Regions from separate parts of the Aestuariirhabdus haliotis genome, predicted to be linked through region 1. Evidence: predicted binding sites of a transcription regulator. Region 1 holds the regulator's gene; each other region holds the start of a gene.
The links. Region 1 encodes LexA, which represses DNA repair genes until DNA is damaged. Its sites were predicted from a motif close to TACTGTNTANNTANACAGTA; they were not measured.

Region 1 (10,827 bases):
ATCTCTAATTCTCTGGCAAGCGCAGCTTCCGGCATGGCCGTCATACCGATGATATCGACACCGTCACGTTCGAGTCGATCGACCTCGGCAGCGCTTTCGAGACGTGGTCCCTGGGTGCAACCGTAAACACCCCGTTCGACAACATCAAGCCGAAGGCGTTTGGCAGCCAACAACAACTGCTGCCTCAGAGACTCGCTGTATGGTTGACTGAAATCAACGTGTACCACCTCAGTCAAATTTTCGGCAAAAAACGTATGCTCACGCCCCCAACTGTAATCAATGATTTGATCCGGCACGACCAATACTTCGGGACCCATTTCCGTGTGAATACCACCGACCGCATTAATTGCAATTATTCTATCGGCCCCGGCATCCTTCAAGGCTTGCAAGTTTGCACGATAATTGACTTTATGCGGAGGAATACGATGAGGAATACCGTGACGGGCCAGAAACATGACTTCGGCCCCATTGAGTTCACCGTATACGATGGTGGCTGAGGCTTCTCCCCATTGAGTATCGATCGATACTATCTCCGATCGGTTATTCAGACCTTCCAGCTCATAAAGCCCCGACCCTCCAATAATTGCCGTGATGCTCATAAAGACCCTTCCTTGATCGTGCGGGTTGACGGCTCAGGGGCATTATTCGCTGAGACAAAAGCCTCAATTTCCGGAGCGTGAAGCGTTCGTGTTGGAAAAGCTATCTCAGCATTTTCTTGATCGATAATAGACATAATACCCAGCAATATTTCCTGCTTGATTTCATGGTACTGAACCCAGTTTGTGGTCTTGGTGAAACAGTAGACGAAGAAATCGAGTGAAGATGGGCCGAAGCTATTGAAGTTAACGATTAGAGTTTGATTGGTATCGATGGCTGGATGCTGTTGCAGAAAGTTTTTTACCAACCGAATAATGGCTTCAACTTTCTGGGAATCATCGTAACGCAAGCCAATGGTTTCATAGATGCGTCGATTGCTCATGCGCGATGGGTTCTCAACCGAAATACTGGTGAAGGTGGAATTCGGCACATACAGCGGACGCTTGTCGAAGGTACGGATGCGAGTTTGACGCCAGCCGATGTACTCAACGGTGCCTTCGATTTGCTTGTCAGGCGAGCGGATCCAGTCCCCCACCTTGAAGGGGCGATCCAGATAAATTGTCAATCCACCAAAAAAGTTGGCCAACAAGTCTTTGGCAGCAAAACCAATCGCTATCCCCCCGATACCGCCAAAGGCCAATACGCCGGATATGCTGTAACCCAGAGTTTGCAAGGCAACCAGACTTGCCGTGATGATAATCGAAGCCCTTAGCAGCTTGCTGATCGCCTGAAGTGAGGTTTCATCGACGGACTTACCTCGGATATCCCCCTTGCCCAGCACCTCCTCTGCCCCACGCACCAGGCGCACCAGAAACCAGGCCAACAGCCAGACAACCAGCACATCCCGTACCGAGTCGATAGCATCAAAGAGGTGAACGCCCGACCCGCTATGGGCAATATCAATCGCCCAACCGAAACCAATTACCCAGATAAGGAACGATAGCGGCTTTTCTGCAGCCTTGATAATGACATCGTCCCAACGATTCTGGGTGCGCTCGGTTTGCTTACTGAGTTGGCGTAATACCAGAGTAGCTATGTACTGGGCAATCAGGGTCAGGGAGACCACCAAAAACACTTCGTAAGTCCATACATCCCACTCCTTGACCAGAGAGCCAAAACCCTGCAAATACTCCTTCATAATTATTCACCCATCTCCCTATAATTTGTCTAGCTCAGCAATCACGCGTTGCTGGCGCTCAACGTCCCGTTTTGAACTGAGATTACCCCGTAAAGAAGCCAGTCGATGACTCGGCTCAACCTCGTCACGTTCGAGAAACTCCAGCACTTCCCTCGCGCCATCAGGATTGTTGCACACCAACACCATGTCGCAGCCGGCGGCTAAGGCACTGCGCGCCCTTTCGGCATAGTTACCAGCTGTACTCGCACCCTCCATGGAGAGATCATCACTAAAGATCACCCCGTCAAATTCAAGCTGGGTACGCAATACATTTTGAAGCCAGTACGGTGAAAAACCCGCCGGCAAAGCATCGACCTTTTCGTAGATTACATGGGCTGGCATAACCGCATCGAGGCCCTGTTCACACAATGCCATAAACGGCTTCAGGTCTTGCGATAATATAGCTTCAAAATCGCGTTCATCCCTGGGAACTGCCACGTGGGAATCAGCGACCACCCAGCCATGACCCGGAAAATGCTTACCAGTGCTGACCATTCCAGCGCCGTGCATCCCTCGAATCAAAGCACCAGCCAGATCAGCAACATGCTCAGGATTTGACGAAAATGCGCGATCACCAATCACGTCACTGCGCTTGAAATCCAGATCCAGCACCGGAGTAAAACTGAAATCGATACCGCAGGCCAAGAGCTCGGCTGCTAGCAGCCATCCAACATCCTCTACCAGCTGCAGCGTTGCAGGCTTGTTTCGAAGGTAATGCTGCTCAAAGCATCCCATGGCAGGGATTCTGGTAAAGCCATCCCGAAAACGTTGTACTCGTCCGCCTTCATGATCGACCGCAATCAGCAAATCAGATTGAATCGTTCGAATAGAATCTGTTAACTCGACAATTTGGGCACGACTGGAAAAATTACGAGTAAAAAGAATGACTCCACCACAGGCAGGACGCTGCAATAGTTCAGACTCTTGTTCTGTCAGGCTTGTGCCTTCAAGGTCAAGCATTAATGGTCCTGGGCAGATCAACCCTTTCTCCTTTTACAATGTTGAATTGGAAATAATAACGGACTCCCCGACACTAACACGGTCATACAGCATCACCAGATCCTGATTACGCAGGCGAATACAGCCATGGGATTTGGGAACACCCATAGGTTCTGTATCAGGTGTGCCATGTATGTAGATATATCGAGCCATCGAGTCGACATCACCAAGACGGTTTACGCCGGGTTCAGTACCGCAAAGCCATAGGATCCGGGTCAGAATCCAATCCCTGTTCGGGAAGGCTTGCGCTAATTCGGGCGAATAGATCTCACCTGTGGGCCGACGACCAACCATGACCGAGTTGAGGGGTAACCCGTCACCAATTTTTGCGCGGATATAGTGCTTTCCAAGCGGCGTTTGCTCACTGCCACGGGACTGACCAGCGCCGTTGGAGGCGCTTGAAATTGGCACAGTAAAGTCCACCATCGAGTCTGATTTATGACGTAACAGCTGCTGAGCAATAGAAATGTAGATGGCCAACAAAATCCCCTCGAGTCCAGCGCTTCAGACTACTTAAAAACAGCACCAAGTGGAACTGTAGAAGGGGTTAATGACGCATGCCTGATGCCAGAAAGGGAACCATTCGATGAAGAATACTGGCAACCGAAGGATTGTCATTGTAATCACGAGCAGAGATGGCTTGCATGGCATCGAAACCGGACATGGTAAAAGCCAGACTTCCCAGCATAAAATTGACTCGCCAATAGAGATCTGCAGGGGTAAGGCCAGGAACCGAGGCCGTCAACAAGCTCATATAACGAACAAAAACGTCAGAATAGGCGCTTCTCATGTAACGACGAAGGTGCCCTTGTGACTGAGAAAACGCCAGCCCCAGCAAGCGCATAAAAACAGAGAGATCATTTTCGGAGCGAGACTCAACTCGCAGCGCAGTCTCAACCAGTAACTTTAAGCAGGCTTCTATATCGGTAGGCTGGCCGTTGCTTTGTGTTTCCAATCGCTCGAGTTCGGCATCCAACAACTCACAAAAGGGATCGAGAAAACGAGAAAAAACTGCTTGGATAAGCGCCTTTTTGGAACCAAAGTGATAATTAACAGCGGCAAGATTAACCCCTGCCTGACTGGTTATGGTACGTAGAGAGGTTTCGGCAAATCCCTTCTCGGCAAATAGTTGCTCTGCTGCATCCAATATGCGAACTACGGTTTTGGATTGAGCCATCTTTTATTGTTCTTAATAGTTGAGTTGATGAATGTACGACCGTTTCAAACATACGTTTGCCTAGATATAAAGTCAATAATTTCACCTGCTTGGAGCGACTAAATAAGACGCTGTTCATACGCCGCGTTTGCCAACCGAGAAAAACTGTATATAATTCCAGTAGCTGTATAAAAAACCATACTTACAGGCAACCTCATGCAAAAACTAACAGCACGGCAAGCAGAAATTCTGGAATTTATTAAATCTTATATCGATGAAAAAGGTTTCCCCCCCACGCGAGCAGATATCGCCAAACAACTTGGATTTCGCTCACCCAATGCCGCCGAGGAACACCTAAAAGCATTAGCCAGAAAGGGTGCCATAGAGATCATTGCTGGTGCATCCAGAGGCATTCGCATTCCTGAATCGGAAGAGGACGGCCTTCCTATCGTGGGTCAGGTAGCCGCTGGAAGCCCTATACTGGCGATTGAGCACATAGAGGAGCACTGCCCGGTTAAATCCGAGTTTTTCAATCCCAATGCCGATTACCTGCTCCGGGTTAAAGGCGAGAGCATGCGTGATATTGGCATCCTGGATGGCGATCTGCTTGCGGTTCACAAAACCCAAAGCGTTCGTAACGGACAGGTTGTTGTGGCCAGGGTTGGTGATGAGGTTACGGTAAAACGGTTCCATAAGAGCCGCAACAAGGTCACTCTTTTCCCTGAAAACGAAGAGTTCGAACCCATCAACGTGGACTTGAGCCAAGACGACTTCGAAATTGAAGGGCTAAGTGTTGGTGTAATTCGACGCTAGAAAAGCCTGGATCGCACTTAGAATGCGGGCGGTAGCATAAGGCGTTTGGTGAGAGTTGGCACCTCTATAGAAAGAGAGGTGCCAGATTACAGAAGATATTAGTGAACGGTTCGCGGCGCTTCAACTTCGGAGGCACCTTCTGCCATGCTGCCAACCATAGCAATACCGGCATTGATCATGGCCTTGGCCACCTCAACATGACCCTCTTGCAGAAAAAGCTTGGCTTCTTCAGAGAAGTTAATGGTGACAAGAGGTTCCTCTTCGTCAGAGCGCTGCAGAACGATCTCACCGGAAGGAAGCTCGACAATTTCAAGATAGGAAGCGGGCATGACGTACTACTCTCGCGTTAGGGCCGGCTAGTCTATCACTTTCCCTAACTGACCACTACAGTAGCGCTTTAACACTCTTCAGAAGTTTCACGCATTCGTCTGATAAGCTCACCCAACAAACGGTGCCATTGTCGGCACTGATCGACATCGACCCCGCCAGAAACTGCAATAGCCCTCGTCAAGCCACCCGTGCAATAAGACACTCTTGCATTTAGCATTGAATGCAGCCAGGAGCCTGAATCAATCGAGAGCTGCTGAAGCTCATTGAGCTCTGGGCTATACAGCCCTGCTCGACGAAGTTCAAAAAGAGTTTTATCGATGTTTTCAAGTTTGGCATTGTAGCCGCACTGCCCGGCGAGCTCGGCACAAAGTGCACCATACGCAGAATCCAATCCCCTAAGAACTGCTTCAGCATAGGCATCAGAGAGAGCAGCATCTGCCCCCCTCTCTGCCCACTCCCCCAGCAACAACCAGACCTGATGCAGGGAACGGTTGGTTATGTGCGAATAATCGATCACGCTTTCTTCTTACGAGGCTTGCCCTCTTCTACCCAGGTACCGTCCTGGAATATTGCCTTCCAACCGGAGGCCTTACTATCAACTTCACTCATCACATACTGTTGCTTGGTTTTGCGACTGTAACGGATGATTGAGGGGTTGCCGTCAGGATCCTTCCTGGGAGCATCCAGCAAGAAATGGTATTTAGGGTCCAATGCAGCCTGGTGAGGCACAAGCTCGGCAACCAGGGGTGCTCGGGTCTCCCGGTTTTTGGGAAACTGGCTGGCAGCAAGAAACAACCCGGCCGCACCGTCGCGAAGGATATAGGTATCATCAACCTTCTGACAGCTCAATTCCGGCATAGGAATCGGGTCCATCTTGGGTGGAGCCGCCTCTCCGCTTTTCAGCAACTTGCGAGTATTCTTGCATTCGCTATTGGTACAACCAAAGTATTTACCAAAGCGACCACTCTTGAGCTGCATCTCTGCACCACATTTATCACAATCCAGAACTGGACCTTCATAGCCCTTTATCTTGAACTGCCCCTGCTCCACTTCATAACCGGAGCAGTCCGGGTTATTACCACAGACATGCAACTTACGAGACTCATCAATCAAGTAACTTTCCATAGCGGTGCCGCATATCTTACAGCGATGCTTGGCACGTAAGGCCTTGACCTCGGCCTCATCATCATCAAGAGCAATGGCTTCTTCACCCGGAATCAGGTTTACCGTGTTCTTGCAGCGCTCCTTGGGAGGCAAGGCATAACCCGAACAGCCCATAAATACACCTGTACTCGCCGTACGGATCTGCATGTCCCGGCCACAATCGGTGCACTTTATGTCCGTTGGTGTTGGCAAGTTGGCGCGCATACCCGCTTCGGCCTGCTCCGCATCAACAAGCTGGCCACTGAACTGCTTGTAAAAATCATTTAGTAACGATTTCCAATCAAATTCGCCGGAGGCCACCTCATCCAGCTCCTCCTCCATACGCGCAGTAAAGCCGTAATCCAGCAGGTCTGTAAACGATTCGGTTAACCTGTCGGTGACAATATCACCCATTTTTTCAGCATAAAATCGCTTTTGCTTTAGAGAGACATAGCCGCGATCCTGAATGGTAGAAATAATCGAAGCATAGGTAGAGGGTCGGCCTATGCCTTTTTTCTCCAGCTCTTTGACCAATGCAGCCTCACTAAAACGAGCGGGCGGTTTGGTGTAATGCTGTTCAGGATTAAGCTTGATCAATGACAAAGTTTCACCCTGCGTGAGTTTGGGCAAAATGACATCTTCAGCTTTTTTACCTCCGGGAGGCAAAATTCGAGTAAAACCATCAAACAGCAATACACGACCTTTAGTGCGCAATTCAAAACTTCCAGCCTCAACCACTACGCTGGTACTAAGGTAACGGGCAGGGTTCGTTTGACAGGCAACAAATTGTCGCCAGATAAGATCGTACAAACGTACTGCGTCGGATTCCATCGCCGACAGCATGCCGGAATCGGTCAATACCGATGATGGCCGTATCGCTTCGTGCGCTTCCTGAGCACCCTCTTTACTGCTATAGCTGATCGGTGCATCAGGCAGGTATTCCTTGCCGTATTGATCAACGATAAAGTCACGGCAGGCGGCAACCGCCTCTTCACTGAGATTGGTAGAATCGGTACGCATATAGGTAATATGCCCCGCTTCATAGAGTCGCTGGGCCAGCATCATGGTTTTCTTTACACTGAAACCCAGGCGTGTACTGGCAGCCTGTTGCAGGGTTGAAGTGATAAAGGGTGCATTAGGTTTGCTGGAAGTGGGCTTCTCTTCTACTTTGGCGATCCGGTAAGTAGCGCTGGAAAGCTCATCCAGGGCCTGATCGGTTTGCTCCTTACTGGTTGGACGAAACCCTTTGCCATTATGCTTGGTGACAGCCAGTTTGAGCGCATCCTTCGAAGGGCTGGAACAATCGGCATCCACTTCCCAAAACTCTTCGGGTACGAAGGCTCGAATTTCGCGCTCACGCTCCACCACTAATTTGACCGCTACAGACTGCACACGACCGGCGGAAAGGCCACGGGCAATTTTTGCCCAAAGCAGCGGCGATACCATATAACCCACTACCCGATCCAGAAAACGACGTGCCTGCTGGGCATTGACCCGATTAATGTCCAGAGACGAAGGCTCTTTAAAGGCCTCTTGAATCGCCTTTTTGGTAATTTCGTTAAAAACGACGCGGCGGTATTTGCTGTCATCGCCACCAATAGCTTCCCGTAAGTGCCAGGCAATGGCCTCTCCCTCGCGGTCCAAATCAGTCGCGAGATAGATTTTGTCAGCATCTTTGGCGAGACGGCGCAGCTCATCTACTACTTTTTCTTTGCCAGGCAAAATCTGGTAGTTCGCCTTCCACCCATTCTCAGGGTCCACGCCCATCCTTGAAATCAGCTGCTCGCGAGCCTTTTTCTGCTTATGGATCACTTTTTGTTCAGGGCTCATCTTGCGCGTAATAGCAGCAGCTTTTGCCCGCGCTTTGGCGTCAATGGGTTTTCGTGCCCCACCACTGGTGGGCAGATCCCGAATATGCCCGACGCTGGATTTAACGACAAAATCCCGACCAAGGTATTTGTTGATTGTCTTGGCTTTTGCGGGAGACTCGACGATGACTAGTGATTTACCCATAGAATCCTAACTTCATGGAGAATGTGGTATGCCACCTTACCTGATGACACAATTAAGCAAAGTTATAGTAAAGCAGCGACATATATAAGGGCAGACTAACAGCGGGTCAAGAAGAAACCGCCGTTCTACCCCTTTGTAATTAATAAGGTTTAATCCCTTACCCACTCAAAACGAGGGCAAGACTCGCCTTCCAAGGTCACTTCTGAGGTGAACATATCCAGCGGGCGAACCCATAAACCTCGCTCTCCATAAAGAGCCTGGTAGACCACCAGGGGCTCTTCCGTTTCAGAATGAAGTGCCACACCCGTGACGAGATATTCATTGCCTTTGTAATGGCGGTAAACACCCGGCTTACAACTTTTCATTAGTTTCAAATCCCAACAAAAAAGCCGGAGACAAGCTCCGGCTCTTTCTGGCGTTAAGGGTTAGACGCGTTCGAAAACGGTCGTAATACCCTGCCCCAGTCCGATACACATAGTGGATACACCCACGGTGCCACTATTCTGCTTCATAACGTTAAGCAGCGTACCTGAAATACGGGCGCCGGAGCAACCGAACGGGTGACCCAATGCAATTGCACCACCATTAAGGTTGACCTTTTCGTCCATTTTGTCGAGAACCTTGAGATCCTTGAGCACTGGAAGCGCCTGCGCAGCAAAGGCTTCGTTCAGCTCAAAGTAATCAACGTCATCGATGCTCAGACCGGCACGTTTGAGTGCTTTCTGAGTGGCAGGAACAGGACCATAACCCATGATGGCAGGATCAACCCCGGCAACAGCCATAGAGCGAATAACTGCCATCGGCTCAAGATTGAGGTCCTGAGCGCGTTGAGCAGACATAACGATCATACAGGACGCACCATCGGTGATCTGTGATGAAGTACCCGCCGTAACAGTACCGCCCTTGGGGTTGAAGACAGGCTTCAGCTGGGACAGAGACTCAACGGTGGTCTCTGGACGAATGGTTTCATCGTCCTTGAAGACGCAAAGGTTACCCTCGGCATCATGGCCTTCCATCGGGATAATTTCGTCACGGAAGCGACCCTCAAGAGTAGCTTCATGAGCACGCTGATGAGAACGCGCACCGAACTGGTCTTGAGCTTCACGAGTAATACCGTGCATTTTTCCCAGCATTTCGGCGGTCAGGCCCATCATGCCAGAAGCCTTGGCGGCATAGAGGCTCATATGGGGGTTTGGATCAACGCCGTGCATCATACCTACGTGGCCCATGTGCTCGACACCACCGATAACAAACACATCACCGTTACCGGTCATAATGGCTTGCGCTGCGGTATGCAGGGCTGACATGGAAGAGCCACACAAACGACTTACGGTTTGACCGCAAGAAGTGTGAGGAATTGGCGTCATCAGGGAGGCCATACGGGCGATGTTCCAGCCCTGTTCCAGAGTTTGGTTAACGCAACCCCAAATAACATCCTCAACTTCAGCAGGGTTGATAGCTGGATTACGCTCCAGCAGTCCCGTGATCAAGTTGGCGGACAGGTTTTCAGCACGCACATTGCGGTACATGCCACCCTTGGAGCGCCCCATGGGGGTGCGTCCAAAATCGACGATTACTACGTCTCTAGGATTTAAACTCATAGCTTGTTTCTCGCTTTTGAATCTGTGCTGTTAGTTACCAAAGAAAGACTTGCCGGCCTTGGCCATTTCGCGAAGTCCTTCGGTGGGGTGGTAAAGCGGACCCAAGTCGGCGTACTTGTCGGCCAACTCGCAGAACGCGGCAACGCCCATGGAATCGATATACTTCAACGCACCACCGCGGAATGGTGGGAAACCGATACCCATGATCAGGGCCATATCCGCATCAGCGGCAGATTCGACAATGTTATCTTCCAGGCAGCGAACTGTTTCCAGGCACAGAGGAATCATCATACGAGCGATGATATCTTCGTCACTGTAATCCTTTGGCTCAGCACAGATAGGCTTCAATAGTTCGTAGGTAGCCTCGTCGACAACCTTCTTCGGCTTACCGCGCTTGTCAGTTTCATACTTGTAGAAACCGGCATTGGTCTTCTGACCGAAACGCTTGTTCTCGAACATAACGTCGCCAACACTCTTGAAGTCACGCCCCATACGCTCAGGGAACCCTTCCGCCATAACTCCTTCAGCGTGCTGTCCGGTATCAATACCGACAACATCCATCAGGTAAGCAGGACCCATAGGCCAGCCGAAACGCTCCATAACCTTATCGACCTTCTGGAAGTCAGCGCCGTCGCGCATTAAGGCAGCAAAACCGCCGAAATATGGGAACAGTACACGGTTAACCATGAAACCAGGGCAGTCATTAACAACGACCGGAGTCTTACCCATCTTCTTGGCGTAATTAACCACGGTTGCGATGGTCTTATCGCTGGTCTTTTCGCCGCGAATAACCTCAACCAGTGGCATCATATGAACCGGGTTAAAGAAGTGCATGCCGCAGAAGTTTTCTGGACGCTTCAATCCGGTAGCCAGCTCGGTGATCGAGATGGTGGATGTGTTGGAGGTCAGGAACTTGTCTTCGCCGATGTTATCTTCACATTCGGCAAGAACGGCTTTCTTGACGTTAACGTTCTCAACAACTGCTTCAACCACAACGT
Region 2 (10,827 bases), on a different contig from region 1:
TCTCGAAGCGATGCAGCGTTACGGCAGTGATAAACCCGATTTGAGAATCCCGCTCGAACTGGTTGATGTTGACGACCTGATGCAGCAAGTCGACTTTAAAGTCTTTAATGGCCCAGCCAACGATCCGAAAGGCCGTGTTGCGGCCTTGAAAGTGACCGGCGGTGCGACCCTGAGTCGTAAGCAGATCGATGACTACACCAAGTACATCAGCATTTATGGTGCGCGTGGGTTGGCCTGGATCAAGGTTAATGACGTAGAGAAAGGTATCGAAGGCCTCCAGTCGCCCATCATCAAGTTTATGCCTGCTGAGGTCGTTATGGCTCTGATGGAGCGGGTAGAAGCCGCTAACGGTGATATCGTCTTCTTTGGTGCCGATAAGGCAAAAATTGTTAATGAATCTCTGGGTCACCTGCGCTTGAAGCTGGGTGAAGATCTCGATCTGTACACCTGCGAGTGGGCGCCATTGTGGGTGGTTGATTTCCCCATGTTCGAGGAGGATGGCAATGGTGGGCTGACGTCACTTCATCACCCGTTTACGGCGCCATCCTGCACACCGGAGGCGTTGATCGAGCAGCCCGAGCAGGCGCTTTCCAGGGCTTATGATATGGTTCTGAATGGTTGTGAGCTTGGTGGTGGTTCGATTCGTATTCACGATCAGGCCATGCAGCAAACTGTATTCAAAGTGTTGGGTATCGAAGATGAGGAAGCGCGTGAAAAGTTTGGCTTCCTGCTGGATGCACTGCAATTCGGTTGCCCTCCTCATGGTGGTTTGGCCTTTGGCCTGGATCGTCTCGTTATGCTGATGACGGGCGCTCAGTCTATTCGTGAAGTGATCGCCTTCCCGAAAACCCAAAGCGCCGCCTGCGTCATGACGGATGCACCAGGGACTGTCAGTGCGCCACAGCTGCGCGAGCTGCATATCCGTTTGCGTCAGGTGGAAAGCAAGGCCGAAGCCAAAGACTAGTGTTGATGGCTGGTTCGGCTGTTTAATGTGCGAATAGCACGTTATTAGCCAGTCAGGCTTTTTTGGTAAAAGGGTAGGAGGGTTTTATGGCGGGTCATAGCAAATGGGCGAACATCAAGCACCGTAAAGCAGCCCAGGATGCCAAAAGGGGTAAGGTATTTACCAAGATCATTCGTGAGCTGACCGTTGCTGCCAAGCAGGGCGGCCCGGCTCCCGAGGATAATCCCCGCCTGCGTGCTGTGATGGATAAAGCCCTGGCTGCCAATATGACGCGCGATACCATTGATCGTGCGGTCGCTCGTGGAGCCGGTACCAATGAAGCGGACAATGTCGAAGAGCTGGTGTACGAAGGGTATGGGAATTCCGGTGTCGCGGTTTTGGTGGAAGTGATGACCGATAACCGTAATCGCACGGTGGCCGAAGTGCGGCATGCCTTTTCCAAGCGGGGAGGCAATTTGGGTACCGATGGCTCGGTCGCTTATCTGTTTTCCCGTAAGGGTCAAATATTTTTTGAGCCTGGTGCGGATGAAGAGAAGGTGATGGATGCGGCGCTGGAAGCCGGGGCCGAGGATGTATTGACCCATGAGGATGGTTCTATCGAGGTGATCACCGACTGGACCGAGTTTGGTGCCATCAAAGATAGTCTGGAAGCCTCGGGCGTAGTGGCCGCGGGCGGTGAGGTCAGTATGGTGGCCTCGACTACGGTAGAACTGGACCAGAAATCAGCCGAAAAGGTAATGGCGTTGGTGGAGCATTTGGAAGATCTGGATGACGTTCAGAACGTTTACACCAACGCTGAGATACCGGATGCAGTGTTATCAGCAATGGAATAATTGCTACCCCTCGTCGTGGAATAAAAAAAGAGCGCTGATGCGCTCTTTTTTTGTGGCTGACAGCCTTGGTGACATGGGGGGCAAGGGTCAGAGATAAAGGTTGACCCCTAGCAGAAGAATAAAGAGTGCCGAGGTAATCAACAGAATTTTCAGCATGGTGGAAACGCGTTCGCTCATGAGAAGGCCATCAACGGGGACTCATCGCAGAATAGGAGGAAAGCGAACGCTATTACATAGCAGTTTTGTAACCGGTGATAACGATCGGTTACGGCATTGGCTGGTTCGGTAGTTTGCAGCTATGTTCAGAGGCCGCTTTCACAATCTAGTGTATATGTGTACAGTATGTCGAAAGTTTAATGGAGCAGGCGTTAATAAATATGACGTTGATATTGGGCATCGATCCAGGGTCTCGCATTACCGGTTATGGCGTGATAAATCAGGTGGGTGCCCTGAGCGAATATGTGGCCAGTGGTTGTATTCGTATAAAGGGGGAAGCCTTACCTGAGCGTTTGCATCAGGTGTTCCTGGGTATTAACGAAGTTATCGAGCTATACAGCCCACAAACGGTGGGTATCGAGCAGGTTTTTATGTCCCGCAATGCGGATTCGGCATTGAAACTTGGTCAAGCCCGCGGCGCCGCGATTGTGGCGGCGGTCAATCAGGGCTTGGAAGTAGAGGAGTACTCTGCACGCCAGGTAAAACAGTCGGTCGTAGGTAATGGTGGTGCTGATAAGAGCCAGGTTCAGCATATGGTTCAGTCTATTCTCAAGCTTGAAAGTAAGCCTCAGGCTGATGCCGCCGATGCTTTGGCTGTGGCTTTATGCCATGCCCATACACGGCAAGGGATGGTGCGTATGGCGGGCGCTTCGAAGATTCGCAGGGGTCGGCTACGGTAAATAATATGACTTTAGAGTGTGGCATGGTAATTGTTGCCGGTAATGGAGAGTGAGGGGTAGATGATAGGTCGATTGCGTGGGCTCTTGCTGGAGAAACAACCGCCTAACCTGCTGATTGAAGTTGGAGGGGTGGGTTATGAGGTGGATGCGCCGATGAGTGTTTTCTATCGTTTGCCCGAGTTGGGGCAAGAAGTGACCCTGTACACCCATTTTGTGGTGAGAGAAGATGCCCAGTTGTTATACGGGTTTGCTGACAGGCAGGAACGCGAACTGTTTCGTACCCTGATCCGTGTTAATGGGGTGGGCCCTAAATTGGCCCTGACTATACTCTCCGGTATTGAGGCACCCGCTTTTGTGCGCTGTGTGAATGACAATGACAGCGCTTCCTTGGTTAAATTGCCCGGAGTGGGTAAGAAAACCGCCGAGCGCCTGATCGTTGAAATGCGTGATAAATTGGACGGGTTGAATATTGCGGGTTCTGGCGACCTGTCCGAGATGCAAGCCGCAGCCGGTAATGCACCGGTCGTCGAACAGAGTGCCGTGCAGGATGCAGTCAGTGCCCTGGTGGCCCTGGGGTATAAGCCAGCCGAGGCCAGTCGAGCGGTTGCGCGAGCCGAAGAAGGGTTGTCCAGTGAAGAGATCATTCGACAGGCTTTAAAGGGTATGGGCTAGCTTGCGGACAATCGTTTTAAAACTTAACAGGTGAAGTAGCTAATCAATGATCGATTCAGATCGAATACTGACCACGGCTGGTAACTCGCTTGAAGAAGCGCAAGACAGGGCAATTCGCCCTTCACGCCTTGCTGACTATGTCGGCCAGCCAGTGGTGCGTGAGCAGATGGAAATTTTTATCAGCGCGGCCCGTAACCGCGATGAAGCGCTGGACCATACCTTGATTTTTGGCCCTCCCGGATTGGGCAAAACCACGCTGGCGAATATACTGGCCGCGGAAATGGGGGTGCAGCTCAAGACGACTTCTGGCCCAGTACTCGAGAAAGCCGGTGATTTGGCGGCCATGCTGACTAACCTTGAGCCTGGCGATCTGTTATTTATTGATGAAATCCACCGTCTCAGCCCAATGGTTGAAGAGGTGTTGTACCCCGCGATGGAAGACTATCAGCTCGATATTATGATTGGCGAGGGGCCCGCAGCCCGCTCCATCAAACTGGATCTTCCCCCTTTTACCCTGGTGGGGGCCACAACTCGGGCCGGTTTGTTGACGTCGCCGCTGCGTGATCGTTTTGGTATCGTGCAGCGCCTTGAATTCTATTCGGTCGCAGATCTGACCCACATTGTCAGTCGTTCTGCCGGTATTTTGGGGGTGGCTATTGATCAGGCTGGAGCCGGAGAGATTGCTCGGCGGTCTCGAGGCACTCCGCGTATTGCCAATCGATTATTACGCCGGGTGCGGGACTTTGCCGAGGTCAAGGGGGAGGGGCGAGTGTGTCAGGATATAGCTGACAAGGCCCTGAATATGCTTGATGTGGATCATCAGGGCTTTGATCATATGGATCGAAGGCTGTTACTGGCAATGATTGACAAGTTTGATGGCGGTCCGGTCGGCATAGACAGTATGGCGGCGGCCATCAGCGAAGAGCGTGACACCATAGAGGATGTTCTGGAGCCCTACTTGATTCAGCAGGGTTTTATCATGCGTACACCTCGTGGGCGGGTTGTGACTCGTCACGCTTATCTGCACTTCGGCCTGCCTGTGCCCGGCGGTGAGGCTTGAGTGGGAGGTTCTGACGTGTCACCGTTTGTGATCAACACTCGGGTCTATTTTGAAGATACCGATGCGGGTGGCATAGTCTACTACGTTAATTACCTGAAGTTTATGGAGCGTGCGCGCACGGAATATCTCAGGGCGCTCGGGTTTGAGCAAAAGAGGATGTTCGAAGATAACCTCATGTTTGTTGTGCATAGTCTCAATGCGCGTTACCACAGTCCGGCGCGTTTGGATGATTTGTTGCGACTGGAATTGCGAGTGAATCGCACTGCACGCAGTTATCTGCTATTCGAGCAGAGAGTTCTGAATCAGGATTCAGGCGATCTGTTGTGCTTGGCAGAAGTCAAAGTTGCCTGTTTGCGAGCCGATGGAATGAAACCCTGTGCCATACCCGAGTCGATGCGAACTGCCCTTGCGGATGGTGCAAGCGCGCCCTGAGTCACAGAACCGTCATCTCTGTTCATTCCGATCTCTTTTTATGCTGGTATGATCGTTGTGGTACTGTCGATGACAGCAAAAATAGTTGCCGGCAAATAAAACAAGTCCATTAGGGAGAATTTTGTGAACGAAACCATGCCAATGTGGAGTCTGATTGTCGAAGCCAGCTGGGTGGTTCAGCTGGTCATGCTGTTGCTGGTTGTGGCATCCGTTGTCTCCTGGGTCATGATCATTCAGCGGGCTATCTTGCTGCGCAACACCAGAAACTCCCTGAGAGCGTTCGAGGATCGTTTTTGGTCTGGCATCGATCTGGGCAAGTTGTATCGAGAGGTGTCTACCCAACCGGACCCGGATAGCGGTGCAGAGCACATTTTTAGAGTCGGTTTTAAAGAGTTTACCCGCTTGCGCCAGCAGACCGACGCGGACCCTGAAGCCGTCATGGATGGGGCGCAACGGGCGATGCGAGTGGCTATGTCCCGTGAAGAGGAAAAACTCGAAACTAACCTTCCTTTTCTGGCAACGGTGGGATCGACCAGCCCCTATGTGGGCCTGTTTGGTACCGTCATTGGTATTATGAATTCGTTTCGCGGTTTGGCGAATGTGCACCAAGCCACTCTGGCTTCGGTAGCACCAGGCATAGCTGAGGCACTTATTGCAACAGCAATGGGGCTGCTTGCCGCCATTCCTGCAGTGGTGGCCTATAACCGGTTTTCTGCCCGGGTTGAAAGCACTATTAATGGTTATGACACCTTCGCTGATGAGTTCTCCAGTATCCTGCATCGCAAGGTGCATTCCCGTGTGACCCAGGAATAACGCAATGGCTAAGCAGAGGCAGCGTCGCAAGCCGATAGCCGAAATAAATGTGGTGCCTTACATCGATGTCATGATGGTGCTGCTTATTGTATTTATGGTCGCAGCCCCCTTATTGACCCAGGGCGTTCAGGTCGATCTCCCGAAAACCAATGCCAAGCCGATGCAGATGCCGGAAGATGAAGAGGTGCTTATTATCTCGATCAAGGCCGATGGTAGCTATTATCTGAACATCGGTCAGAAACAGGAGGAGCCGATAGGTCTGTCTTTATTGACAGAGCAAGTCAGTAAGATTTTAAGGGCTCAACCCCAACGCCCGGTGATGATCAAGGGTGATCAAAAGGTACCCTATGGTGCTGTAGTGACTGCGATGGCTTCCTTGCAGGAATCTGGAGTCGATAATGTAGGTTTGATTACCGATCCCAAGGATCTGTAATGAAGTCGTTGTCGCGTTTGTCGGGAGGTGGTGGGTTCAGGCTTCCTAATGGCTATGGATTGCCGATTATTCTCGCCCTGGTATTGCATCTGGCAGCGGCTTCCGCCTTGCTAGTTGCCTGGCCGGCATCTGAGCCGCTTAAAATGAAGCCGGTACCGACCCATGTCAAAGCCTCGTTGGTAGAGATAAAACCCAAATCAAAACCGGCCCCTAAAAAGAAGGCCGTAAAGCCCCAAGTCAAAAAGAAGGCGCCGACTAAAAAGCCTAAAGTGGATAAACAAGCGGAACAAAAAAAGAAAGAGATCGCTTTGAAACGTAAGCGTGAAGCCGAAGCCAAGAAAAAAGCAGAGGCGGAGCGTAAGGCTAAAAAGAAAAAGGAAGCGGAACGAAAAGCCCGTGAAAAGAAAGCTGCGGAACTCCGTCGGCAACAGGAGCTCCAAAAACAGAAGCAACAGCAGGAGCGCGAGCAGGAGTTAGCCGCTTTACTTGAGAGTGAAGCCGCATTTGAACAAGAGCAGCAACAGGCCGCGAGTGATTTCGAGGTTGCCATGAGCTATGCGGACCTGATACGTGAGCAGGTTATACCTCATTGGTCGAGGCCTCCCAGCGCACGTAATGGTATGGTCAGTGTGTTACAGATCAGCTTGGTGCCGACAGGTGAAGTGGTCGATGTTAATGTGATAAAGAGCAGTGGTGACAAGGGGTTTGACCAATCTACCCTTCGAGCCGTCCGCCGGGCAGGGCGTTTCCCGGAATTGCAGCAGATCGAACCCAGGGTGTTCGAGAAATATTTTCGTAAACTGAGAATCGAATTCAAACCGGAGGACCTGATCAGGTGATGACTCGCATAACAGTATGGACGTTAGCGCTTTGGGTGGTGTTGGCTATGCCGGCCCGGGCAGACCTAACCATTGAGATAACCCAGGGGGCTGATAACCCGGTGCCGATCGCCGTGGTTCCTTTCGGTTGGAGTGGTTCTTCTGCGCTTGCTGAGGATATGGCGCAAATAGTGGCTAATGATCTGCAGCGCAGTGGTCTCTTTGCTCCACTAGACAGGAACAATATGCTGAGCTTGCCAGCACAAGAGTCTGATGTTGTTTTTCGTGACTGGCGGGTGTTAGGCAGTGACTATCTTGTGATCGGACAAGTAACGCAAACCTCAGACCAACAGTTTCAGTTACGCTATAGCCTGTTTAATGTACTCAACCAGCGAACCATCGCCACCGGTACGGTGTCAGGCAGTAACGACCTGATGCGGGATATGGCGCACAGAGTTAGCGATCTGGTCTATGAGAAGGTAACTGGGCGACGAGGAGCGTTCTCTACCCGAATCCTATATGTTACTGCTGATCGACATTCCACCTATAACACTGACTTTAGGCTCAACTACGCCGATGCGGATGGTCATCGTGCGAGGGTGATCTATCGTTCCAAGGAACCCATTCTGTCACCCTCCTGGTCTCCCGATGCCAAGCGCGTCAGCTATGTCTCGTTTGATGGTGGCCGTCCCGGTATTTATGTGCAGGAACTGGCCACCGGGAAGCGCGAGCAAATCACCCGCTTCCCGGGCCTTAACAGTGCCCCGGCCTGGTCCCCCGACGGCAAAAAACTGGCTCTGGTTCTTTCCAAGAGTGGCAATGCGGATATTTATATCAAAAATCTGAATACGGGTGAGCTCAAGCAGGTGACTCGCCATTATGCGATCGATACAGAGCCTTTCTGGATGCCGGATGGGAAGTCTCTGGTGTTTACCTCTAACCGTGGTGGTTCTCCCCAGATTTATCAGGTGGAGCTGGAGAGTGGCTGGGTAGAACGTCTTACTTTTGAAGGTAAATACAACGCCCGGGCTCGAGTGTTTGATGATGGCAAAGCTCTGGTGCTTGTCCACAAAGGTGAGGGGGCTGCCGATTTCAATATTGCCGTACAGAATCTGGAAAACGGTCGTTTGCGCATTCTGACATCAACGTTGCTGGATGATTCGCCCAGCATTGCCCCTAACGGTGATATGTTGATCTACGCGACTCACAAGGGGGAGCGAGGTATTTTGGCGGCCGTTTCCGCAGATGGTCGAGTAAAGTTTGAACTGCCATCGAATAAAGGTGATGTGAGAGAGCCCGCATGGTCTCCTTTTTTGAACTAAGTTGTGGTATTTTCGAGTGGTTTTGTTAACTTAATTGAGCAGGTCAACCCAATCTGGAGTGAATAATGGAAATAATGAAAATAGGTAAGCTCTTTGTGCTGGCAGCTTCGCTGGCCGTGGTTGCTGGCTGTAGTTCAACCGGCGGCAGCAGTTCTGGTGATACCGAAGGTGGTTCCACCTCGAGTGGTTCAGGTGTTGATTCCGGATCTGTGAGCTCCTCAAGCTCCACGGGTTCCGATGCCGGTTCCCTTTCTATGGATGAAAAAACACTGGTTGACCAGAAAGTATTCCTGTTCCCTTTTGATAGTTCAACGCTATCGCCATCCGATTACGATTCCCTCGATGTGCACGCTAAGGTGCTGAGCGGCAATAGCAGCCAGCGTATCACCATCGAAGGTCATACCGATGAGCGCGGTACTCGTGAGTACAACCTGGCCTTGGGTGAGCGTCGTGCCAAAGCGGTCAAGCGTTATCTGGTTATGAAAGGTGTCGCACCGGGTCAGATTGAAACCGTAAGCTACGGTAAAGAGCGTCCTGTTGTAGAAGGTCACAGCGAGAGCTCCTGGAAGGAAAACCGTCGTGCGGTGATTATTCCTTCTTCAGCGGGTTACGGTAGCTGATAACAGGCTGGTTTATGACACGCGAATCTAAGCGATTATTCCAGCTCAGCCCGGCAATTGCCGGGCTGTTTGCTGTCAGTCTGGCCTGGGCAGAAGTGCCTGTGGTGGAGTCTACTCCAATGAGTGGGTCGGCACCTGTTCCTCAGATGCAGGGTAATAATCCCCAGACCTATAATCAGCCACAAACCAGTGCCGAAAACAGTCTGTATTACCAGTTGGAGCTGCTACAACAAGAGGTGCAGACGTTGCGTGGGATGCTTGAAGAGCAGTCTCATGCCATGCGTCTGATGAAGCAGGAGCAGCGTGATCGATATATCGATCTGGATCGTCGTATTGGCCAACTGAGTAATCCAGGACTTTCGACAGCCCAACAACCAGCAGTTGTCGGTAATGCCAAGCCAGGAATAGATACTGCCCCTACGCCAAGCACTACGTCTGGTGGGCAAGGTGGCAATCCTGAAGTGGAAAAAGCCGCCTATAGCGAAGCCTTTGCCCTGATCAAGGAGCGAAAGTTTGATGATGCGGTGGTTGCCCTTAAGGCATTTCTGGAGCAATACCCATCAGGTGCCTATTCGGCTAATGCACGTTACTGGTTGGGTGAAGTCTACCTTGCAACGGAGCAGTCGGATCTGGCGCAAACTGCTTTTGAGCGGGTTTTAAGTGATTTTCCCAAGCACCGTAAAGCTCCCGATGCCAGCTATAAGTTAGGCCGAGCCTATTATAATCAAGGGGATCTGGAAAAGGCTCGTAGCTATTTTCAGGCGACAATCGATAGCTACCCGGGGTCGACTTCCGCTAAATTATCGCAAGAATTCCTGAAAAAGCTCTAAATCACGAATCCTGATGTCTCAGTGCTTAGTGTCTGTTGCTCGATAGTATTCCCGGAAACTTTTGCTCTTTGCCCGCTCACCCAGGCTTCAGATTCTGCATTTATGGTGGGGTAGAAAAAAATCAGGTAGAGGGGTTGTTATCAGTCTTCAAATCAGTACTATATGCAGCGCTCAGGGTCGTTAGCTCAGTTGGTAGAGCAGTTGGCTTTTAACCAATTGGTCGGGCGTTCGAGTCGCCCACGACCCACCATTTTCTTCTTGTTGTTACTGAGTCCTTCAGTTTCGTAGTCAAAGCAAAATCTTACTGACTCCCTATGCGGATTTACGCGTATATATCTGTTTTCTGCCGGCTTCAAAAACATTGAATATGTTAAACTAGCCCCAATTATTGTAAGCAAGCCCCATTGCTGAGGGCGCAGCGGAAGTAGAGAAAAGTATGACCCTGGTGAGTGATCGAGTTTTTGTGCAGCAGCATCTGGCAACAGAGCACCTGCAAACCATGGACCCTGCACGTAAGCTGGCGCTTAAGGACGAGGTGAAGTCTCTCCTTAAAGAACGCGATGCGGTTTTAGTTGCCCATTATTACACTCCGGATGTTATTCAGGAGCTGGCCGAGGAAACAGGCGGTTGTGTGTCTGATTCGCTTGAAATGGCCCGCTTTGGCAACCAGCATGAAGCTTCGACCCTGTTGGTGGCGGGTGTACGCTTTATGGGGGAAACGGCGAAAATTCTGACCCCTAATAAACGAGTTATCATGCCAACTCTGGAAGCCACCTGTTCGCTGGATCTGGGTTGCCCTGTTGATGAGTTCTCAGCCTTTTGTGATCAGCATCCTGATCGTGAGGTGGTGGTCTACGCCAATACTTCGGCGGCGGTAAAGGCACGGGCTGACTGGGTGGTGACTTCAAGTATCGCCTTGCAGGTGGTAGAGCACTTGATGGATCAAGGTAAAAAGCTTATTTGGGCTCCGGATAAGCATCTGGGAAGCTATATCCAGGAGCAGACTGGTGCCGATATGTTGATGTGGGATGCCGCTTGCATCGTTCATGAAGAGTTTAAAGCCAAGGGTATCGTGGAGCTGAAACGTGTCTATCCAGATGCTGCGGTACTGGTTCACCCTGAGTCCCCCTCGTC
Region 3 (10,827 bases), on a different contig from region 1:
GCCACACCGACCACGCGGTATTTGTCTTCATCACGGACGCTGATGACCACCTTACCGCTTTCCGGCAAATGCTCTCCAGCCGCCATGTGAGCCTTCGCAAACGCTTCGGCAAAGCTCTTGCCTACACCCATCACTTCGCCGGTGGACTTCATTTCGGGACCAAGAATCGGGTCAACACCAGGGAACTTGTTAAAGGGGAATACCGCTTCCTTAACACTAAAGTACTCAGGCACCACCTCTTCAGTGAAGCCCAGCTCAGCCAGGCTCTTACCCGCCATCACACGAGCAGCAATCTTGGCCAGCGAATCGCCGATGCACTTGGACACAAAAGGCACGGTACGTGACGCACGAGGGTTCACCTCAATCACGTAGATCTGGTCGTCCTGAATCGCCAACTGCACGTTCATCAAGCCCACCACCTCAAGCTCCAGCGCCATGCGCGTCACCTGATCACGAATGCGCTCCTGATGCTCATCACTGATGCTGTAGGGTGGCAGAGAACAAGCCGAATCACCGGAGTGAATGCCGGCTTGCTCGATGTGCTGCATGATGGCGCCAATCACCACCTGCTCACCATCGCACACCGCATCAACATCGACTTCTACCGCGCGATTGAGGAAATAATCGAGCAATACCGGACTGTCATTCGACACCTGTACCGCTTCACTCATATAGCGCTTGAGCTCATCGACATTACCAACAATCTCCATCGCCCGACCGCCCAGCACATATGAAGGACGCACCACCAGCGGGTAGCCAATATCGGCTGCGCGGGCAATCGCTTCTTCGGTACTGCGGACCGTTGAGTTTTCTGGCTGGAGTAATTGTAAACGCTGAATCATCTGCTGGAACCGCTCACGATCTTCGGCGCGGTCGATCGCCTCCGGACTGGTACCGATGATTGGCACACCCGCAGCCTCCAGGTCCCGCGCCAGCTTCAGCGGTGTCTGGCCGCCATACTGAACAATCACTCCCTTGGGCTTCTCAATATCAACGATTGCCAGCACATCTTCCAGTGTCACCGGCTCGAAGTAGAGGCGGTCAGAGGTGTCATAATCGGTCGAGACCGTTTCCGGGTTGCAGTTCACCATGATGGTTTCATAACCATCTTCTCGCATCGCCAACGCCGCGTGAACACAGCAATAATCGAATTCAATACCCTGACCAATACGGTTCGGGCCGCCACCGAGCACCATAATTTTGTCACGAGACGACGGCGCCGATTCGCACTCTTCATCGTAGGAGGAGTACATATAAGCCGTAGCAGAGGCAAACTCCGCAGCACAGGTATCAACCCGCTTATACACCGGATGCACACCCAATTTCTGACGATGCTCACGGAAACTCTTCTCGGTCACACCCAGCAACTCAGCCAGACGAGCATCGGAGAAACCTTTCCGCTTGAGGCGATAGGTTAGCTCCTGGTCACAATCGTGGAGCCCCATCGAGGAGGCTTTTTTCTCATCCGCAATCAGGTCTTCCAGCTGTACCAGGAACCAGGGGTCAACATGAGTCTGAGCAAAAACCTCTTCCATTGTCATGCCGGCACGGAAGGCATCGGCGATGTACCAGATGCGATCAGCACCCGGAGTACTCAGTTCACGCACCAGCTTGGCCTGGGCGTTGTCTTCCTTCAGATCAACGAACGGATCGAGACCATGAACTCCAACTTCCAGACCGCGCAGGGCTTTCTGCAGGGATTCCTGGAAATTACGACCGATCGCCATCACCTCACCGACGGATTTCATCTGAGTAGTCAGTCGATCGTTCGCCTTGGGAAACTTTTCGAAGGCAAAGCGCGGCACCTTGGTGACCACATAATCGATCGCCGGCTCAAAAGAAGCCGGGGTCACACCACCAGTGATGTCGTTACTGAGTTCATCCAGGGTATATCCAATCGCCAATTTGGCGGCAATTTTGGCAATCGGGAAACCGGTCGCCTTGGACGCCAACGCTGACGAACGCGACACTCGAGGGTTCATCTCGATCACCACCATACGGCCATCTTTAGGATTAAGACCGAACTGGACGTTGGAGCCCCCGGTCTCGACGCCGATCTCACGCAATACCGCCAAAGAGGCGTTACGCATGATCTGGTATTCCTTGTCGGTCAGGGTCTGGGCCGGGGCAACGGTAATGGAATCACCGGTGTGCACTCCCATTGCATCGAAGTTCTCGATGGAGCAGACAATGATGCAATTATCGTTACGATCGCGCACCACCTCCATCTCATACTCTTTCCAACCGATCAGGGATTCATCGATCAACAACTCATTGGTCGGAGACAGATCCAGTCCGCGCTCACAGATCTCAACAAACTCTTCCCGGTTATAGGCGATACCACCACCGGTGCCACCCATGGTAAAGGAGGGGCGAATAATGCAGGGAAAACCAACCTCGGCCTGCACGGCATGGGCTTCGTCCATATTATGGGCGATGCCAGCCTTGGGCGTCTCGAGCCCGATAGCTTTCATCGCGACATCGAAGCGAGAGCGATCTTCCGCCTTATCGATGGTATCGGCATTGGCTCCGACCATCTCTACGCCGTACTTTTCCAGCACCCCATGGTGCTCAAGATCGAGGGCACAGTTGAGCGCCGTCTGCCCACCCATGGTGGGTAGCAGGACGTCGGGACGCTCTTTCTCGATAATGCGCTCAACGGTCTGCCAACGAATGGGCTCGATATAGGTGGCATCGGCCATGGCCGGGTCGGTCATAATGGTGGCCGGATTAGAGTTGACCAGGATAACCCGGTAACCCTCTTCACGCAGTGCCTTACAGGCCTGTGCGCCGGAGTAATCGAACTCGCAGGCTTGGCCGATAACAATCGGGCCTGCACCGAGGATCAGGATACTTTGTATGTCTGTACGCTTTGGCATGATGTAAATCTTCTGGCTGCTGGTCTCATGGCCGCCTGAGCGGCCCTCGGGCAAAAGTAGGATGCGGTTTAACGACGCTCTCGAATCAGTTCGATAAAGCGGTCAAACAGTGGCGCTACGTCATGGGGGCCGGGACTCGCTTCCGGGTGCCCCTGAAAGCTGAAGGCCGGTTTGTCAGTACGGGCAATACCCTGCAAGGAACCGTCGAACAGGGATTTATGGGTCGCCTTCAGACAATCGGGCAAGGAGCTTTCACTGACCGCAAAGCCATGGTTCTGGCTGGTGATCATAACCACCTTCGACGCCAGATCCTGAACCGGATGGTTGGCCCCGTGGTGGCCAAATTTCATCTTCTCGGTACTCGCGCCGCTGGCCAAAGCCATCAACTGATGACCCAGACAGATACCAAACACCGGTATATCGGTCTCCAGAATTTCTTTGATCGCCGCTATGGCGTAATCACAAGGCTCAGGGTCACCGGGGCCGTTGGAGAGGAAGATACCATCGGGGTTCATGGCCAACACCTCAGCTGCAGGAGTCTGAGCCGGCACGACGGTCAAACGACAACCACGGGCTGCTAACATGCGCAGGATATTGCGCTTGACACCGAAATCGTAAGCCACCACATGGTAGGGCAATTCGCTAACCTCGGGGTGAGAGTCGGTTTCCAGTTCCCAGACACCGTTGGTCCATTGGTACTGCTGGTCAGTAGTGACCTCTTTGGCCAGATCCATCCCCTTCAACCCGGGAAATGCCTTGGCCAGCTCCAGCGCACGCGCTTCATCGACGCTGTCACCGGCCACAATACAACCGTTCTGAGCGCCTTTTTCCCGCAGAATACGGGTCAGACGACGAGTATCGATATCTGCGATCGCTACCACATTACGCTCTTTCAGGTAGTCATCCAGCGATTGCTGATTTCTCCAGTTGCTGGCCAACAAAGGCAAATCACGGATGATAAGGCCTGCCGCCCAAACTTGAGTCGACTCCTCATCTTCCGGCGTCGTGCCCGTGTTGCCAATATGCGGATAGGTCAAGGTGACCATCTGACGCGCATAGGAGGGATCGGTAAGAATCTCCTGATAACCCGTCATCGCCGTATTAAAAACAACTTCTCCGCTAGTTTCTCCGGCGGCGCCGATAGAAACCCCTTTAAACACGCTCCCGTCTTCGAGAACCAAAATGGCTGATTGGGTCAAAGATTCCTCCCCCTGTAATCCAAGATACCGCTAGTCAAAAACCAAACTTTCAAAAAAAAACGAGATGAGCACCAAATGCCACATCTCGTTTTTATATGTTTACTTGTCGCAAAGCGCTCGCCCATTTTCGGACACAAAATTGGCGGGATTTTACGGAATTATGCTCCGCCTGTCCATGAACAATTACTACTCGCTTCAATCCAACGCCAGCACATCCTGCATATCGTACAAACCCGTACCTTTATGCTGCAGCCAGACAGCCCCGCGCAGGGCACCTTTGGCAAAGGTCATACGACTGGAGGCTTTGTGAGTGATCTCGATCCGCTCACCTTCGGTGGCAAATAATACGGTATGATCGCCGACCACATCTCCCGCACGAATGGTTTCGAAACCGATGGTTTTAGGATCCCGCTCGCCGGTCACGCCTTCTCGACCGTAAACCGCACATTCTGCCAGATCACGATCGAGCGCTTCGGCTACAACCTCCCCCATACGCAAGGCCGTACCGGAAGGAGCATCCACCTTATGACGGTGATGCGCCTCTATAATCTCAACATCGTAATCATCACCCAGAGATTTGGCCGCCATCGCCAACAGCTGCAGACACAGGTTAACGCCGACACTCATATTCGGCGCAAACAGTATCGGAATGTCCTCCGCTGCACGCTTCAGCTGATGCTTCTGCTCGCCACTGAGCCCCGTCGTACCAATCACAATCGCCTTACCATGCTGGCGACAGAGTTCGACGTTCGCCAGGGTAAAATCCGGGCGCGTGAAATCAATCACGACATCAAAGGCATCAAGTTTATCCGCCAGAGAACCGCTAAGCTCAACCCCGATCTTGCCAATACCCGCCAGTTCACCAACATCGGAGCCAATCAAGCTACTGTCAGGCCGATCAATGGCGGCTTTCAGCTTCGCCTCTTTACTGGCTTGCAGTGCCTCAATCAGGACACGACCCATACGACCTGCTGCACCGACTATTGCTACACGTACCATCGTCATCAATTCCCAATCAGGACTTCATCTCTTCAAAAAAGCTTTTCACACCCTCAAACCAGGAGGTTTTACGGGGAGACTGCTTACCCGTGCCCTCTTCCTCGAAGGAGCGCTGCAAAGCTTCCAGCAGTTCTTTCTGTTCCTTGGTCATGCTCACCGGTGTCTCGACAATCACTCGGCACATCAGGTCGCCCTGACTGCCACCTCGTACCGGAGTCACACCCTTGCCACGCAGGCGGAAGAGCTTACCGGTCTGAGTTTCAGCTGGCACCTTTAATTTGACGCGACCATCGAGGGTCGGCACTTCCAACTCGCCACCCAGCGCTGCGTCGACAAAAGTAATCGGCACCTCGCAATACAGATGCTTACCATCACGATGGAAAATCGAGTGCTCCTTGACCGACACCTGCACATAAAGGTCACCGGAAGGCCCACCATTAACACCCGCCTCACCTTCACCAGCCAGACGAATGCGATCTCCGGTATCCACACCAGGCGGAACCTTAACGGAGAGGGTTTTGTATTCCTGCACACGACCCTCACCATGACAACTACGACACGGATCCTTGATCTGCTTGCCACTGCCGTGACAGTTCGGGCAGGTTTGCTGTACAGAGAAAAAGCCCTGCTGCATACGCACCTGACCAACACCACCACAGGTGGTACAGGTTTCCGCCTTGGAACCCTTAGCAGCGCCAGTACCGGTACAGGTCGTACATTCCACCTGAGTCGGAATACGAATTTTCTGGGTAACGCCTTTTACCGCCTCTTCCAGCGATAACTCCAGCGGGTAACGCAGATCCGACCCACGCTGCACCGAGCTGCGCTGACCTCCACCGCCACCACCAAAGATGTCACCAAATACATCGCCAAAGATATCACTAAAGTTGCCCGCTCCGGCGCCACCACCGAAACCGCCACCACCCTGACTGGGATCAACCCCGGCATGACCGTAACGGTCATAGGCTTCACGCTTGGCTTCATCCGAGAGCACTTCGTAGGCCTCATTGACCTCCTTGAACTTCTCTTCCGCGCTATGATCATCGGGATTTCGATCCGGGTGATACTTCATCGCCTTGCTGCGATAGGCTTTCTTCAGGTCTTTCTCCGACACTTCGCGGGAGACCCCAAGCACCTCATAGTAATCTCGTTTCGACATATCCGTTTTCCTGACAACATTGCCCGTATGGCAACCGTTGATAATTCACAATCTCTTCATACAACAACGCGGGAGAGTGCCTCCCGCGCTGCATTAACACAAACCCGCAAGGCGGGCAAGACGAACTTATTTCTTGTCGTCTTTTACTTCTTCAAACTCAGCGTCAACCGCATCATCGGCAGCAGCTTCCGCTTCAGGCTGGGCTTCGCCTTCACCGGCTTCGGCTGCCTGCTCGGCATAAAGCTTCTGAGCCAAAGATGAGGAAGCCTCAGTCAGAGCGGTAGTCTTGGCTTCAATGTCCGCCTTGTCATCACCCTTGAGGGCTTCTTCGAGGTCTTTGATCGCGGCTTCGATCGCTGTCTTTTCCTCTTCAGTTGCCTTGTCGCCGGCTTCCTCAATGGTTTTGCGGGTTGCGTGAATGAGACCATCAGCCGTATTACGCACACCAACCATCTCTTCAAACTTGCGATCTTCCTCAGCGTTAGCTTCGGCGTCCGCTACCATCTTATCAATCTCGTCATCGGACAAACCGCTGGATGCCTTGATCACGATAGACTGCTCTTTGCCAGTGCCTTTATCTTTGGCAGAGACATTAAGGATACCGTTGGCGTCGATGTCGAAGCTGACCTCGATTTGCGGCATGCCGCGAGGCGCCGGAGGAATATCACTCAGATCGAAGCGACCCAAAGATTTGTTCTGCGTGGCTTGCTTACGCTCACCCTGGCAAACATGAATGGTTACCGCAGGCTGATTATCATCGGCGGTCGAGAACACCTGAGATTTCTTGGTAGGAATTGTGGTGTTCTTTTCGATCAGCGGCGTCATAACACCACCCATGGTCTCGATACCCAGAGTCAAGGGGCTAACATCCAGCAACAGCACGTCAGTCTTGTCACCGGACAGTACGCCAGCCTGGATAGCGGCACCCATGGCAACCGACTCATCAGGGTTAACGTCTTTACGCGGATCGCGACCAAAGAACTCTTTTACCTTGGACTGCACCAGCGGCATACGGGTCTGACCACCAACCAGGATCACCTCATCAATATCGGAGATATCGAGGTCTGCATCTTTTAGCGCAGTACGGCATGGGGCGATCGAATTCTCCACCAGGTCCTCTACCAAAGATTCCAGCTTGGCGCGGGTCAGCTTGACGTTAAGGTGCTTGGGGCCAGTCGCATCGGCAGTCACGTAGGGCAGGTTAACGTCGGTTTGCTGCGCGGAAGACAATTCGATCTTGGCTTTCTCGCCAGCTTCTTTCAGACGCTGCATGGCCAGCGGATCACCTTTCAGGTCGATACCACTCTCTTTCTTGAAAGCTTCGGCCAGATAGTCGATAACACGCATATCGAAATCTTCACCACCCAGGAAGGTGTCACCGTTGGTGGCCAACACTTCAAACTGGTGCTCACCGTCAACATCGGCAATTTCGATGATGGAGATGTCGAAAGTACCGCCACCCAGGTCATAAACCGCAACGGTCTTGTCCCCGGCCTTCTTGTCCATGCCGTAGGCCAGCGCCGCAGCCGTTGGCTCGTTGATGATACGTTTTACTTCCAGACCCGCGATCTTACCGGCGTCTTTGGTCGCCTGACGCTGGGAATCGTTAAAGTAAGCCGGCACCGTAATAACGGCTTCAGTAACCGCTTCGCCAAGGTAGTCTTCGGCGGTTTTCTTCATCTTCTTGAGGACTTCGGCAGAAACCTGCGGTGGCGCTTTCTTGTCACCCTTGGCTTCAACCCAGGCATCTCCGTTTTCGGCCTTGATGATCTTGTAAGGCACCATGGAGATATCTTTCTGTACTTCAGCATCTTCAAAACGACGACCGATAAGACGCTTGATGGCGAACAGCGTGTTATCAGGATTGGTCACCGCCTGACGTTTGGCAGGCTGACCCACCAGGGTTTCACCGTCGTCGGTGAACGCGATGATAGAAGGCGTAGTACGATCGCCCTCAGCGTTTTCCAATACTTTGGCTTTATCGCCATCCAGGATTGCCACACAGGAGTTGGTGGTACCCAGGTCAATTCCAATAATCTTTCCCATCTTTTTTCTCTCCAATCCCGCCCCGCTGGGGGCGTCATTTCGTTATCTAAAATTCGGTTTTAAGGGGCTACTGCGATTGTGGGCGTCGCTGATCAACAGATCGGCCTTGCTTTCATTCAATCGGCTACTGTCTTTCTATATGTGTGCGCGCCCCAGATTTTCAAGCCTGTTCGTCAACTTTTGACTGCGATGCCTTGGACACCACAACCATGGCCGGACGCACCAAACGTCCATTGAGGGTGTAACCCTTCTGAAAAGCCGCAATCACGGTGCCGGGCTCTACATCGGCATTTTCCTGCATGCTCATCGCTTCATGGAACTGGGGATCGAAAGGCTCGCCAACAGGGTCTAGTGCAACCAGATTGTATTTGCCCAGCGCATCCTGAAACATCTTGAGGGTCATCTGCATACCCTCAACCATGGCTTTTTGCGCTTCATCTTCAGCGTTGGCGCTGTCCACAGCTCGCTCAAGGCTATCGATAACCGGCAACAGATCAGCGGAGAACTTTTCCAGGGCGAACTTGTGGGCTTTTTCTACATCCTGCTCGGCTCGTCGTTTTACGTTCTGCGCATCAGCCTGAGCACGCAATGCCTGCTCAGAAACTTTGGCAACTTCTTCCTGCGCCGCTTCAAGCTCAGCCTTAAGGCTATTTATCTGCTGATCGGAAGACTCAACAGAGGCCCCCTCTTCTGCCACGATCTCTTCTGCCGCCGATTGCTCAGGCTGCATCTCTTCATTTTGTTCAGGATTTGATTTTTGCTCGCTCATCCGGCCTTCTCTCGCTACTCGGTCTACGCGGAAGATAACGCCCTCCGCAACTCTCAGTCAGTGCACTTATATGGGGTTACTCCACAAGGTTTCAAGGGCTATATCGCTTAATTAACAACAGCCCACGAAAAACCGTTGCACCACCCCGACAAAATACTGTATATATGAACAGCATAATCGCCTATATCTCGGAGGCTACCCATGCTGACCCACCTATCCATTCGCAATTTCGCCATTGTCGACCACCTGGAACTGGACTTGAAATCCGGCATGACGGTGGTCAGCGGTGAAACCGGTGCTGGCAAGTCCATTATGCTAGACGCACTGGGATTAGCATTGGGTGACCGATCCGACTCAGCCAGCGTGGGCCAGCAGGATGAACGGGCGGAAATCATGGCCAGCTTCGACCTGAGCCATTGCCCGCAAGCTCGCAAATGGCTGGATGAGCGGGACCTGGTTCAGGAACAGGAGTGTATTCTACGCCGGGTCATCACGCGCGAAGGCCGCTCTCGCGGCTATATCAACGGCAGCGCCTCGCCTCTATCCGACTTGCGCGAGCTGGGCGAAATGCTGATCGATATCCACAATCAACACGAACACCAGTCACTGCTAAAAAAAGAAACCCACCAATCCCTGCTCGACAACTGGGCCGACTGTCAGGAACTGGCCAGCCAGACTCGACAGATCTGGCAACAATGGCAGCGCCAGCAACAACAGCTAGAACGCCTGAGCAGTGCCAGCGAGGAGGAAAACGCTCGAGCACAATTACTGAGCTATCAGCTCAGTGAACTCAATGCACTGGACCCTCAGGAAGGCGAATACGAAGAGCTGGAAAGCGAATACCGGCAACAAGCCAATGCCGGCCAATGCGTACAAAGCTGCCAGCAGGTAGTGCAACTCTGCGCTGAATCCGATAGTGGTAACGCATTGCAACAGCTCAATAACAGCCTGCACCTGCTGCAAGAACTGGCCAACAACCACGCGCAACTGCAGGAGAGTATCGATCTGCTGACCAGTGCCCGCATACAAATTGAAGAAGCCAGCGGCACCCTCAATCATTACCTGGACCATTTTGAAGCCGACCCGGAGCGCTTGTTCGAACTGGAAGAACGCTTGAACAGTTTTAACAGCATTGCTCGCAAACACCGAATCAGCCCTAATGACCTACCCGGGTTGAGCGAGCGGCTCAACGACGAATTGGGGCAACTGCAATGCACTGATGAACAGCTAGAGCAACTGGAAAAAGAGGTCCAGTCACAACAGCGGCATTACCAGACACAAGCGAAGAAGCTGCATCGAGAGCGGGAACGCGCCGCACCTCGACTGGCGAAAGCGGTAAGCGAGCAGATTCGTCAGCTCGGCATGCCCCAAGGGCAGTTCAGCGTTGACCTGAAACCTCTGACAGAGGGCAACGCCAATGGCCTGGAAGCAATAGAATTTCTGGTAAGCGCCAACCCCGGGCAACCCGCCCGCCCGCTTCGCCAGGTGGCTTCCGGCGGTGAATTGTCGCGCATCAGCCTGGCCATTCAGGTCATCAATGCCCAAACCAGCACGATTCCCACTCTGGTTTTTGATGAGGTGGATGTCGGTATTGGCGGCGGAATTGCCGAAGTGGTAGGGCTACGACTGAGACAGCTGGGTGAAGCCGGCGGTCAGGTTATCTGTGTAACCCACCAACCCCAGGTCGCCTCCCAGGGGCATCACCACCTTCAGGTGCAAAAACAGAGCAAACGCAATCACACCCATACTCGAATCGAGTCACTCGAAGGCAATAGC

Region 2: ruvC (crossover junction endodeoxyribonuclease RuvC) is a predicted target of LexA. The motif match lies at 2,121-2,140, and genes of this name have one in related genera.
Region 3: recN (DNA repair protein RecN) is a predicted target of LexA. The motif match lies at 9,206-9,225, and genes of this name have one in related genera.

What each region holds. Positions count from the first base shown of each region.
Region 1 covers NZ_JAKSDZ010000003.1:103,826-114,652, reverse strand. Annotated here, with positions in the region: gene MIB40_RS03775 (S-methyl-5'-thioinosine phosphorylase) at 1-599, opposite strand, end outside; gene MIB40_RS03770 (mechanosensitive ion channel family protein) at 596-1,735, opposite strand; gene nagZ (beta-N-acetylhexosaminidase) at 1,754-2,734, opposite strand; gene MIB40_RS03760 (L,D-transpeptidase family protein) at 2,768-3,256, opposite strand; gene MIB40_RS03755 (TetR/AcrR family transcriptional regulator) at 3,321-3,950, opposite strand; gene lexA (transcriptional repressor LexA) at 4,146-4,742, shown strand; gene MIB40_RS03745 (hypothetical protein) at 4,841-5,071, opposite strand; gene MIB40_RS03740 (DUF6586 family protein) at 5,140-5,589, opposite strand; gene topA (type I DNA topoisomerase) at 5,586-8,228, opposite strand; gene MIB40_RS03730 (DUF1653 domain-containing protein) at 8,378-8,593, opposite strand; gene fadA (acetyl-CoA C-acyltransferase FadA) at 8,654-9,829, opposite strand; gene fadB (fatty acid oxidation complex subunit alpha FadB) at 9,860-10,827, opposite strand, start outside.
Region 2 covers NZ_JAKSDZ010000017.1:40,965-51,791, forward strand. Annotated here, with positions in the region: gene aspS (aspartate--tRNA ligase) at 1-964, shown strand, start outside; gene MIB40_RS11375 (YebC/PmpR family DNA-binding transcriptional regulator) at 1,051-1,797, shown strand; gene ruvC (crossover junction endodeoxyribonuclease RuvC) at 2,175-2,693, shown strand; gene ruvA (Holliday junction branch migration protein RuvA) at 2,754-3,365, shown strand; gene ruvB (Holliday junction branch migration DNA helicase RuvB) at 3,412-4,425, shown strand; gene ybgC (tol-pal system-associated acyl-CoA thioesterase) at 4,441-4,857, shown strand; gene tolQ (protein TolQ) at 4,993-5,670, shown strand; gene tolR (protein TolR) at 5,675-6,103, shown strand; gene tolA (cell envelope integrity protein TolA) at 6,103-6,942, shown strand; gene tolB (Tol-Pal system beta propeller repeat protein TolB) at 6,942-8,243, shown strand; gene pal (peptidoglycan-associated lipoprotein Pal) at 8,309-8,863, shown strand; gene ybgF (tol-pal system protein YbgF) at 8,878-9,693, shown strand; tRNA gene MIB40_RS11430 (tRNA-Lys) at 9,868-9,943, shown strand; gene nadA (quinolinate synthase NadA) at 10,193-10,827, shown strand, end outside.
Region 3 covers NZ_JAKSDZ010000005.1:126,658-137,484, forward strand. Annotated here, with positions in the region: gene carB (carbamoyl-phosphate synthase large subunit) at 1-2,879, opposite strand, end outside; gene carA (glutamine-hydrolyzing carbamoyl-phosphate synthase small subunit) at 2,948-4,078, opposite strand; gene dapB (4-hydroxy-tetrahydrodipicolinate reductase) at 4,274-5,077, opposite strand; gene dnaJ (molecular chaperone DnaJ) at 5,094-6,236, opposite strand; gene dnaK (molecular chaperone DnaK) at 6,363-8,282, opposite strand; gene grpE (nucleotide exchange factor GrpE) at 8,443-9,051, opposite strand; gene recN (DNA repair protein RecN) at 9,253-10,827, shown strand, end outside.